Ferrimicrobium sp.: one gene and its partner. The protein of the gene in region 2 binds, or shares a complex with, the protein of the main gene of each other region. Links are inferred from orthologs where the notes say so. Each region holds a gene or a part of one and is shown on either strand. Other genes may lie near its edges.

Region 1 (4,531 bases), on a different replicon or contig from region 2:
TGAAGTCCTCTACCAGATCGACGACGATACCGTTGGTGCCAACGACGCGACCAGCACGAACCCGTAGCGCCTGAAGACTGACCTCGAGTTCATCGGCGTTGAATCCAAAAACATCGAGGTCACCATCGCGACTGATGACCATCTCCTGTCGCTCGAGGACACTCGTGATCGCCTGCAGCTGGTCTCGGAATCGTGCCGCCTGTTCAAATTCAAGGTCCGCAGCGGCTTGCCGCATCTTGGCCGTGATCCCCTCGGCAAGCTGTGCCCCTTGCCCCCCAAGAAACTGGGAGACCCTCTCCACCATATCGCTGTACTCCGCGTGCGTCACCGCACCAATACACGGGCCAGCGCAGCGACCGATGTGATAATACAGACAAGGACGCCCGTCACGTGTGTGGCGAGCTAACTTAGCGGGTGAGCAGCTTCGCAGTGGCAACGCTCGCAGCAGCAGTTCAAGGGTCTCTCTGGCGGCACCTGAACTCACATAGGGGCCAAAATAGCGCACCTTTGGGCGGCGGGCTCCACGCACAAGCATTGCCCGCGGCCACTCCTCATTTGTGGTGACCGCAATCATCGGATAACTCTTGTCATCGCGCAATCTGATGTTATAGCGCGGTCGGTGCTCCTTGATGAGCGAGTACTCGAGCATGAACGCCTCGGCGTCAGTCGCCACCGTGATCCAGGTGACCGACTCCGCCACCGCTAACATCGCTCGCGTTTTACCCGTCAGGCTCTGTGGGTTAACAAAATAACTCGAAACACGGGAGCGGAGGGACTTAGCCTTGCCAACATAGATCACCCTGCCTTCGGCATCTCGGAACTGATAGGAGCCGGGTTGGTCAGGGATGGAGGACTTTTCGAGGCGCTCAATCACGATGCAACAACGGCGCTAAAAACTGCCCTGTGTAGCTAATGGAAGCACGTGCCACCTCCTCCGGTGTCCCCGTCGCCAGCACTTGTCCCCCACGATCCCCTCCATCTGGCCCCAGATCGATGAGGTAGTCAGCCGTCTTGATGACGTCAAGATTGTGTTCGATCACGACGACCGTGTTACCCTGATCGACCAATGAGTGGAGCACGACCAAAAGCTTACGAACATCCTCAAAGTGCAGTCCAGTTGTCGGCTCGTCAAGAATATAGAGCGTTTTACCCGTCGATCGTCTCGCCAGCTCGCTCGCCAGCTTGACCCTCTGGGCCTCACCGCCTGAGAGCGTCGTCGCTGGCTGTCCAAGCCGGACATAGCCCAATCCAACCTCATCCAAGGTGATCAGATGCCGCACAATCGGCGGCTGCCGAGCGAAGAACTCACGCGCCTCCTCGATCGGCATTGCCAGCACATCTGCGATGGAACGCTCGCGATAGGTCACCTCTAGCGTCTCTCGGTTAAAGCGAGCGCCATGACACGCCTCGCAGGTGACAAAGACGTCGGGCAAGAAGTTCATCTCGATGCGAATGGTGCCTTCCCCGCTACAGGCTTCACATCTTCCACCCTTGACATTGAAGGAGAAGCGACCCGGCTTGTACCCACGCGCCCGCGACTCTGGCATCTCCGCAAAGAGCTTACGGACATGGTCGAACATCCCTGTATAGGTGGCAGGATTTGATCGTGGTGTACGACCGATCGGCGATTGGTCGATGTCGATCACTTTGTCGATCAGCTCAAGACCGGTCAAACCCTTATGTCTACCAGGGACATCACGAGATCGGTTGACCTGGGCGCGCGCAGCTTTAAAGAGGATCTCGTTCACCAAGGTCGACTTTCCAGACCCAGCCACCCCCGTCACGCAGGTAAAGAGACCGACAGGAAAGGCTACGTCGAGCTCTTTCAAGTTATGTTCGCTCGCACCGAGAACGGTAATGAAACCGCGGACTGCCTCTCGTCGGGTTGGAGGGAGTGGAACGCTCTTTTTGCCGGAAAGATAGGCGCCAGTCAACGAGGTCTTGGAACGCAGCAACTCCTTTACTCCACCCTCGAAGACGACCTCTCCTCCGTGTTCGCCAGCGCCTGGGCCAATATCGACGATATGATCCGCTGCTCGAATCGTATCTTCGTCATGTTCAACGACAATCACCGTGTTCCCCTGGTCCCGGAGTCTCAAGAGCGTATCAATCAGTCGATGGTTATCGCGTTGATGCAGACCGATCGAGGGCTCGTCAAGGACGTAGAGCACTCCAGCGAGTCCGGATCCAATCTGGGAGGCGAGTCGAATCCGCTGCGCCTCGCCGCCGGATAGCGTAACCGCGCTGCGCGCTAGGGTCAAGTAGTCGAGGCCAACATCGACGAGAAAGCGCAGCCGCGCAATGATCTCTTTCAAAATCTGGACAGCGATCTGACGTTCGCGATCGTCGAGATCGAAATCGATCACCCGAGCCAGTGCATCGCCGATGGGCAGAGCGACCAACTGATCGATCGCGATACCACCAACGGTAACCGCACGCGCCTCGGCCTTCAATCTCGTCCCATCACAGCCCTCACACGGCACCTGTCGCATGTAGGATTCGATAATGGCCCGCGCGGTGTCAGTCTCCACCTCCGCATGACGACGTTTCAAAAAGTTGACGACGCCTTCATAGGTAAAACTATAGGAACGCTCACGACCACGCCGATCAACGTACTCATGGCTCACCTTCTCGTCGACTCCGTAGAGGATGATCCTTCGCTGCTCCTCATCGAGTGAACCCACCGGCTTGGTGAGCGGAATCTTGTAGTCCTTGGCCACTCGTTCGAGCATGTGCTCGAGGTAGTCGGCACGGAGCGCGCCGAAGGGGGCAACCGCGCCTTGCACCAATGAACGCGAAGCATCGGGCAACACAAGTTCCTCATCAACCTCGAATCGCATGCCCAACCCCGAACAGACGGGACAGGCTCCGAAGGGGGAGTTAAAGGAGAAGTTCCTCGGTTCAAGGTGTCCCAGAGAGATGCCACAAGCGACACAGGCCAACTCCTCAGAGTACCGCTCTACGCGCACGACTTGACGATCTTCGCCAACTTCAAGGACGTCAACACGGCCGTGCGCAACACCAAGCGCTGTCTCGGTCGACTCGATCAGCCTTCGTAGATCTGCTGGCGTGACCCGAAGTCGATCAACGATCACTGAGATCGTGTGCGCTTCGTAGCGCTCAAGTGTTACCTGTTTGCGATCGGCCAGTTCCACAAGCTCGTCATCGATCATTACCCGGGCGAAACCCTGCTTGGTCAGGTCATCAAGGAGCGATTGATACTCACCCTTGCGTGCCTGTACGACCGGTGCTGCGATCATGATTCGACGGTCATCAAAAGTCGACGAGATAAGGTCGACGATCTCCTGCGGGGTCTGTTGGGATACCTCCAACCCACACTGTGGGCAATGCGGGTGCCCAATGCGAGCGAACAGCAGTCGCAGGTAGTCATAGATCTCAGTCACTGTGGCGACGGTTGAGCGCGGGTTATGCGAGGCGGTTTTTTGGTCGATAGATATCGCCGGAGAGAGACCCTCGATGAAGTCCACATCCGGCTTCTCCATCAACCCCAAGAACTGACGAGCATAGGAAGAAAGCGACTCCACATAGCGCCGCTGCCCCTCGGCAAAAATCGTATCAAAGGCCAGCGAACTCTTCCCAGAGCCGGAGAGGCCGGTAAAGACAACAAGACGATCCCTCGGAATGTCCACAGAAATATTTTTGAGGTTATGCTCTCGTGCACCCCGTACCCGTAGAATGTCAGGCATACGTATCCACCCTAACGTGGATTCAAGGCACGAGTGACCACATCAAACTTTGCCTCGATCTCGGCCACCTCAGCGTCGGCTTGCGAATCAGCGACAATGCCGGCACCGGCGACCAGCCCAAGTGTTCCCTGGTAGGCGGAGGCACCCCGTATAGCCAGGTACACTTCCCCGTCACCGAACGGGTCCGTAATCCCGATAATCCCGGCGTACATCCCACGAGAAGGCTCGATCTGCGCTAGCATTTCGAGCGCCGTTGTCCTCGGCACACCCGATACAGCAGCAGTCGGTGCGATAGCGAGCACCACGGACACGAGATTCGCACCGGGTAGCAACTGACCCCGCATCGGGGTGGCCAAATGGATCAGTCGTCCAGCATCGAAGAGAACCGGCGCCCGCGGCATATCGAGCTCCTTCACGTAACCGCTGAGATCGTCCTGGAGCTGCTCGACCATGAGTCGATGCTCAAATAGGTCCTTCGCAGAGTTCAGGAGCGCCACCTGACCACCCCGCAGGGCGGTACCAGCGAGTGGGCGGAGCGAGAGGAGGTGGCCGGACTTGGCGGCTACCAGCTCGGGCGAGGCCCCAAAAAAGCCGTCGACGTAGTAGAGATGGCTCGCCGGATGTGCCTTTTTTAACCGAGAAAGCGCCGCCCCAACGGAAAAGCTCTCGGTCAGGGACTGGGTCGCGCGACCCGTGACGACAAGCTTTGTCAATTGACCTTGTTCGATAGCCAACTTTGCGAGCCGTACGCGATCAGCAGTAGCCCCAACATCGTGGGACCGTTCTCCTTGTAGCAGCGGTCCCGCGGGCACCATCCGCACCTG
Region 2 (6,956 bases):
GTGAACCCTTTGCGCTCGTCCTCGCAGAGACACCTCAGGCGGCCTTTGACGGAGCGGAACTGGTCTATGCCGACTTCGACCCGCTCCAGGCCGTGATCGATCCCGAGCAGTCGATGGAGGATCTCGTCGCCCTTTTCCCTGGGAGCACCAACATCTTTGCCAAGAGTCCCGATCGTCCCAACGCAAACCTCTTCGCAGATGCCGATGTAGTCGTCACCGAACGTCTGATCAACCAACGTCTCGCTCCCTGTTCGCTCGAGACACGAGCGATGGCCGCAGTCCCCACGCCAGATGGTCGCCTCGTGGTCTACTCCTCGACCCAATCGGCGCATGGACTGCGAAGAACCCTGGTGAGGTGTCTCAATATCGACGAATCGAGCATCGTCGTGCGGGCCCAGGATGTCGGCGGAGGCTTTGGCGCTAAAGTAACGGTTTACCCAGAGGACGTCGCCATCGCCGCGGCGGCACGCAAACTTAGGCGACCCATCACTTGGCACGAGGACCGCACTCGCTCAATGCTTGGGCTCGTCCATGGACGGGCCCAAATCCAGTACCTCGAGCTCGGAGCAACCAAGGAAGGTAAGCTTGTCGGCTACCGCCTGCGCATCGTCCAAGATAGCGGTGCCTATCCTGCCTTCGGGGCACTGCTCCCCACCCTCACCTGCCTCATGGCGCCCGGTACCTACCTGATTCCCAACGTAGAGACCTCCTACGTATCGGTCGCCACCAACACCACCCCGATCTCGGCCTATCGCGGAGCTGGGCGGCCAGAGGCCGCTGCAGCCATCGAGCGCATGATGGATCGCCTCGCTGCCGAACTAGCCATGGATCCCGTCGAGCTACGATTACGCAACCTCATCCCGAAGGAGGACTTCCCCCTTACCACGCCAACCGGCGCCAACTACGATGTCGGTGACTACTCCAGGGCCCTTAGCACACTCTGCGAACGTGGCGGTTATGCACAACTCCGCGACGAACAGCGACGTCGTCGGGCCAGCGCAGCCCCCCTGCAACTCGGAGTTGGAATCGCCGTGTATGTCGAGGTCACCAATGGCGGTGGGTCGAGCGAGTATGGTCGAGTCGAGGTCCAAGATGATGGTGTCATCGTCGCCTACTCAGGCACTTCACCCCATGGGCAAGGACACGCCACCGCCTGGTCAATGCTCGTCGCCAATGAACTAGGAGTCGATCTCGACCAGGTACACGTCATCACCGGCGACACCGACCTGGTTCCCCGCGGTGTCGGTACCTTTGGTTCGCGATCGCTCCAAACAGGCGGTGCTGCCGTCTCTGGCGCTGCCCACGAACTCAGTATCCGTGCCAAGCAGGTGGCCGCTGCGACCCTCGAAGCCAGCGAGGCCGACATCCGACTCAATGCCGATGGCGCCTTCGTCCACGGCAGCCCCTCAACCACCCTCGACTGGCCAACCCTGGCACGACGAGCACGCGAGCTGGACCAACCACTCGACGTCACCTTGGACTTCGCTCCAGCGGATGCGACGTACCCCTTTGGAGCACACCTTGCCGTCGTCGAGGTCGATGTTGAGACCGGTAGAGTGCACCTGATCAGCTTGAACGCGGTCGACGACGCAGGCAGGATCCTGAACCCGCTGCTCGCGGAGGGACAGCTCCATGGTGGCATCGCCCAAGGAGTAGCCCAGGCGCTCCTCGAGGAGTTCCAGTATGGGGCCGATGGCTCTCCGCTCACACCCAACTTTGCGGACTACTCGATCATCTCGGCCGCCGAGCTGCCTTCATTCGATCTCTTTCACCAAGAAACGCCGACCTTCATGAATCCGCTGGGTGCAAAGGGGATCGGAGAATCTGGCACCATCGGGGCGACGCCTGCCGTCTGGAACGCCGTCATCGACGCTTTGGCCCACCTCGGTATCCGGCACATCAACCTACCGATGAGCCCCCAACAGGTCTGGCGCGCCATCACGACGATGCCTGCCGCCGAGCGTGCATAGGGGCGATGCCGCCGCATCGGACCGACCGGGCTCCGAGCAGTAACTCTCCTCGTTGGGTAGCACCGACCACCGACCCAAACGTCTGGCGCTACGACGAGAGAGCACCGAAAAAAGAAGCACCGAGACGAGGGAGCCCGCTGGCTACTGTGCGAGCCCTGGCGTGAAGTATTGACTCAACGCTTTGGGACTTGGTCCCTTGCTTGGTGCCACCTGAAGGACACCGCCGACATCCTTGACACGACCGTATTCTGGGTTGACCTTGAGCTGTTGGACTTTGGAGTCGCGAGCGAGAAAGTCGTTGAGTAACGCTGAGCCGTGCGAGAGCTCATCGTTGGCGGCACTCAGTTCAGCATCATGGAAAGGAATCAGACTACGAGAAGTGACCTCGATGATCGACCACCCTTGACTGATCTGCACCGGAAGCGAAGCTTTACCGATCGGCAAGGTCTCAATCGCATGGGTATAGTTGGCCCCGAGAACTTGCTCGTACTGGGAGATGGTTCCACAACCGACGGCACCGCCGCTCGCTTGGCTACTCTTGTTCTCGGAGTACTGGTTGGCGGCCGCCGCGAATGAGAGGCCCCCTCTGATCTTGGCAAGTACGGCATCCGCCTCAAGGGGTGAGGTCTCAAGGATCTCTGAGGAGCAGACGTCGACAAAGTTGCCGTGATGACTCGCATAATAGGCCTGGACGCCGGCCGTGCTCAGATTCACCTTCGCCAAGTACGCCTCCATGGCGACGATAGCTCGCGTATCACTGACTAACTGTGCCTGATAGGCCTTCGGGAAAGCGGTGAAGGTGGACTGAGAGCCGACCGATTGGATCGTGAGTGCCTTCGCGAGCTGTGCCTCTAGTGGAGTCGCCGTGATATTGAGTCGGTGCTCGGCTTGGAGGATACGATCGATCGTAATACGACGATTCAAAATATTATCGACAAACAACGTGGTGTAGCTCTTCTTACCTGGTCCAAAGACGGGTGACTTGTTCTTTGAGAGCAGCGCATCAAAGGCCGAGTTTGACGAGACCTCGCGTAGCTCCGTGTTCAGCTGGCTATTGGAGATCGTCTGTGGGCCAACCTTTGCGGCATAACCGATGGTCGAACAGCTCGCAAGAACAAACCCTAACACAAGCGGAAGGAACTTCAACAACCTTCGAGACATACTCCTCCTTGGCTTCACAGCTTCCCTAGCCTACTATGCCTACGCTAGGACGGCGAATTTGATGGACCCAGAACGACTTCACGAACGACCTCGAGCAGATTGTCGCGTGGTCGGAAGGGGATCACGAGCTCTAGTTCACTCGCTCGATAGGTCGGACGCGAAGCGACTCGACGCAGCCGAACCTCCTCAGAAGGACGAAGTTGGATCGGCTTGAGAAAGACCTCCATGGTTCCGGTTTTGGCCGAGCGACGCGATCCTACCTCACGTACCCCCCGCTCGATGAGCGCAAGCTTTAACCGAGTCATCTCGATCAGGTTGACCACTGGCCCAGGATGCGGTCCAAATCGGTCACTCAGCTCACTGGCGAGGTCCTTCACCTCAGCCTCATTTCGAGCGATGGCCAAACGACGGTAGAGATCCATGCGCACCGCCTCGTCGGCCACGTATCCCACTGGGATCGAGTACGAGATCGGAAGGTCGATATTGATCTCGGGCACCTCAATACGCTCGTCCCCCTTCATCTGTGCCACCGCCTCGGCGACGAGGCGCACGTAGAGCTCATAGCCCACCGCGCTCATATGGCCAGACTGCCGCTCGCCGAGAAACGACCCGGCACCGCGCAGCTCAAGGTCACGCATCGCGATACGGTATCCCGCCCCGAGGTCGGTATTCTCCACGATCGTTCGGAGGCGCTCCAGAGCGATCACCGAAAGAGGTTTGGTCCGGGGATAGAACAGGTAGGCATAGGCTCGCTGCCCCGATCGACCGACCCGTCCACGAAGCTGATGGAGCTGCCCGAGCCCGAGATCCTCCGCATGGTCAACGATAAGCGTATTGACCGATGGAAGGTCGATCCCGCTCTCGATGATGGTCGTGCAGACAAGAACGTCAGCCTTACGATGCCAGAACTCATCGACAACTCGCTCCAACTCGTGTTCGGGGAGTTGGCCGTGCGCGACCAGGATGCGCGCCGTCCCGACGAGGTCGGCGACTTTGCGCGCGATCGACTGGATATCACGCACGCGGTTATGGACATAGAACACCTGACCACCTCTGATCAGTTCGCGACGAATCGCCTCTGAGATCGCCGCATCGTCATCGGGGCCGACGTGGGTCAAGATCGGTTGACGATCGAGCGGTGGTGTCCGCAACAGCGACATATCACGCACTCCAACCAGAGAGAGCTCCAGCGTACGCGGAATCGGAGTCGCCGACAAGGTCAGCACATCGAGATCCGGATGGCGTGTCTTCCAGAACTCCTTATGCGCCACACCAAAGCGCTGTTCCTCGTCGATCACAAGGAGTCCAAGCCGTCGAAAATCAATCTCCTTCGAGACCAGCGCGTGGGTCGCTACCAGGCAATCAAGGGTGCCAAGACGTAGTTCTTCCTTCAAGCGCTTGACCTCGCGAGGACTTACGAACCTCGACAACAACCCAACCTTGACACCGTAGGGCTCGAAGCGCTCACGGAAGGTGTCATAGTGTTGCTGGGCCAAGATCGTGGTCGGAACAAGGATCGCCACCTGGGCCCCGCTCTGGATGGTTTTGAAGGCCGCCCGTATGGCTACCTCCGTCTTCCCAAACCCGACATCACCACAGACCATCCGATCCATTGGAACCGGTTGCTCAAGATCACTCTTGGTCTCTTCGATGGCGACGGCTTGATCAGGGGTGAGCTCGTAGCCAAAGCTCGACTCCATCTCCTGCTGCCAAACGGTGTCAGGCTCCTTGGCATGACCAGCGGTGATCAGCCGCTTCTGATAGAGGACGACAAGCTCCTGTGCAACCTCATTTGCCGCTCTGCGCGCCTTCTTGACCTGCTGACTCCACTCCTTTGAACCCAGTCGCGAGAGCGCGGGGTTCTCCCCACCGACGTAGAGGGTGATCCGATCGGTCTGATCGGAAGGGAGGTAGATCTTGTCCTTCCCGCCGAACTCAAGCAGGAGATAATCCCGTTCGACCCCCGCGAGGGATCGCGAGACGATCCCCTCGTAGCGCGCCACACCATAGGTCTCATGCACCACTAGGGTGCCTGGGGCGAGATCATCCAACGTCGAGGTGATCGTTCTTGGACGTTGGCGCCTCGGCTGCGGGTTGGCCAACGGTCGCACCAAATCCGCATCAGCCACCACTGCGAGCTTTGCCGCTTCGATGACGAATGAGTGATAGAGGCGTATCCCCTCCACAAGATAGAGACCGGCTGCCTCAGGAGGATTTGCCTCCCTTTTGAGCACCACTGGATACCGATCAAAGCTCGCAAAGGTCGCGTTGAGTGCCCGTAGGCGAGCTGGCGACTCAGCGGTCACCATCACTCGGGAGCCCCCACGAACCAGAGCACCAACGCGTTCGACAAAACCCGCCATATCGCGGTGATCGATCGAAAGGGGTCGGGGCTCGACACCGCCATCGAGCAACTCGACCCGACGCGCAGCACTCGCCTGGAGATGCGCAAAGGGGGCGAGAAGGCCGGTGGTGGAGTCCGTTGCATCGATCCCCCATGTCGGTGCCAGCGCACTCGTCATCGACTCCTCGTCAGCGGCGATACGTACCGACTCAGCCTCAAGTAGCGCGCCCCCGGCGACGATCAGCACGTCGTTCTCCCCAAGCAGGTCTGAGACGAGCGTCGCCTCATGGTCGAGCAACAGCGGAAGAAGGCTCTCAACCGGGTCTGGACTCGTCCCCGCCAGCAACTCGCTGATTCGGTCCTGAAGGACTGGGGCTTGTTCGGCCAACTCGTTGAGTCCCCTTCGCAAGGGGTCGTCGATGAGCACCTCTTTTGCCGGAAGCACCTCGCAGTGTTCGATGGAGGCAATCGTGAGCTGTGAGGTCGGATCAAAGGCGACAAGACGATCAATTTCGTCATCGAAGAAGTCCACGCGGATCGGGTTGTCCTGATCTGGCGGAAAAATATCAACGATGGACCCGCGGACCGCGAACTCGCCCGGGCTCGACACCTGCGACTCTCGCAGATAGCCGCTCCGGACAAGAAAGCCGATGAGTTCCTCCTGCGACTGTTTCGCGCCAACTCGAAGCCGAGCGCATACAAGACCAAGGGCGCTCGGGGCGAGGCGCTGCAGGGCAGCACGCACCGATGCTGTCACCACCACGGGCCACTCGGACTCCTCCTGCAAGGCCACCAAGGCACGCAACCGACGTCCAGTCGTGCGCATCGATGGCGCGACTCGTTCATAGGGCACGGTGTCCCACGCTGGCAACCAATAACTCTGGTAGCCATCCGCCAACGTAGCGAGGTCATAGGCGATCGATTCGGCTTCGGCCTCACCTGCCACGACAAGCAGCATGCGGTCACCGGGTGCGCTTTGGGCCACGATTGCCGCCGACGCTGCAGGTGCAGCACCGAGCAGCTCGGGATCGAGCCTCTTTCCCAGACCCTCCATCAGCTTGGCAAGCACTGTCGAGCTCATCAGCGGGCCCGCTGGTTGTGTTGGGTCATCGCTCGCTCCGGGCCAAGCTCAATCACGTCACGCACTGCATCGACACCCCGTTGCACCGCAAGATCGAGTTCGACTCGGTCCTCGGGCTTTGGGCGAGCGAGCACAAAGTCAACGACTGCAGACTGATCCGTAGGTCGACCGATGCCAACCCGCACGCGAACGAAGTTCTGTGTGCCGATGAGATGCGCAATCGATTTTAGCCCGTTGTGGCCAGCGAGACCGCCCCCCAACTTGATACGAACTACTCCTGGTTCGAGATCGAGTTCATCATGGATGACAATCAAACCATCTGGGTACTCGACGGGGCTATAGCGGACAAACTCAGCGACGGCGAGACCTGAGTGATTCATAAAGGTCTGGGGAAGCAGCA

Evidence for each region. The genes of interacting proteins can lie anywhere in the genome.
Region 1: the proteins of mfd (region 2) and uvrA are in contact, whole or in part, in a crystal structure (PDB 4DFC), measured with the Escherichia coli proteins. The link is inferred for Ferrimicrobium sp. from one-to-one orthologs.

Annotation. Positions count from the first base shown.
Region 1 is NZ_DAHXOI010000013.1:34,819-39,349, forward strand. Bases 667-4,057 are described here. They hold uvrA (excinuclease ABC subunit UvrA), read right to left. Parts: upstream 3,708-4,057; coding sequence 867-3,707; downstream 667-866. Other genes in these bases: uvrC (excinuclease ABC subunit UvrC), read right to left, coding at 667-874; M7Q83_RS09520 (chorismate-binding protein), read right to left, coding at 3,719-4,057. Outside these bases: more of uvrC, read right to left, coding at 1-666; more of M7Q83_RS09520, read right to left, coding at 4,058-4,531. UniProt on the Escherichia coli protein: The UvrABC repair system catalyzes the recognition and processing of DNA lesions. UvrA is an ATPase and a DNA-binding protein. A damage recognition complex composed of 2 UvrA and 2 UvrB subunits scans DNA for abnormalities.
Region 2 is NZ_DAHXOI010000007.1:122,892-129,847, reverse strand. What follows is about bases 2,976-6,956. They hold mfd (transcription-repair coupling factor), read right to left. Parts: upstream 6,557-6,956; coding sequence 3,176-6,556; downstream 2,976-3,175. Other genes in these bases: pth (aminoacyl-tRNA hydrolase), read right to left, coding at 6,556-6,956; M7Q83_RS06900 (peptidylprolyl isomerase), read right to left, coding at 2,976-3,131. In the rest of the region: M7Q83_RS06905 (xanthine dehydrogenase family protein molybdopterin-binding subunit), read left to right, coding at 1-1,970; more of M7Q83_RS06900, read right to left, coding at 2,112-2,975. UniProt on the Escherichia coli protein: Couples transcription and DNA repair by recognizing RNA polymerase (RNAP) stalled at DNA lesions. Mediates ATP-dependent release of RNAP and its truncated transcript from the DNA, and recruitment of nucleotide excision repair machinery to the damaged site.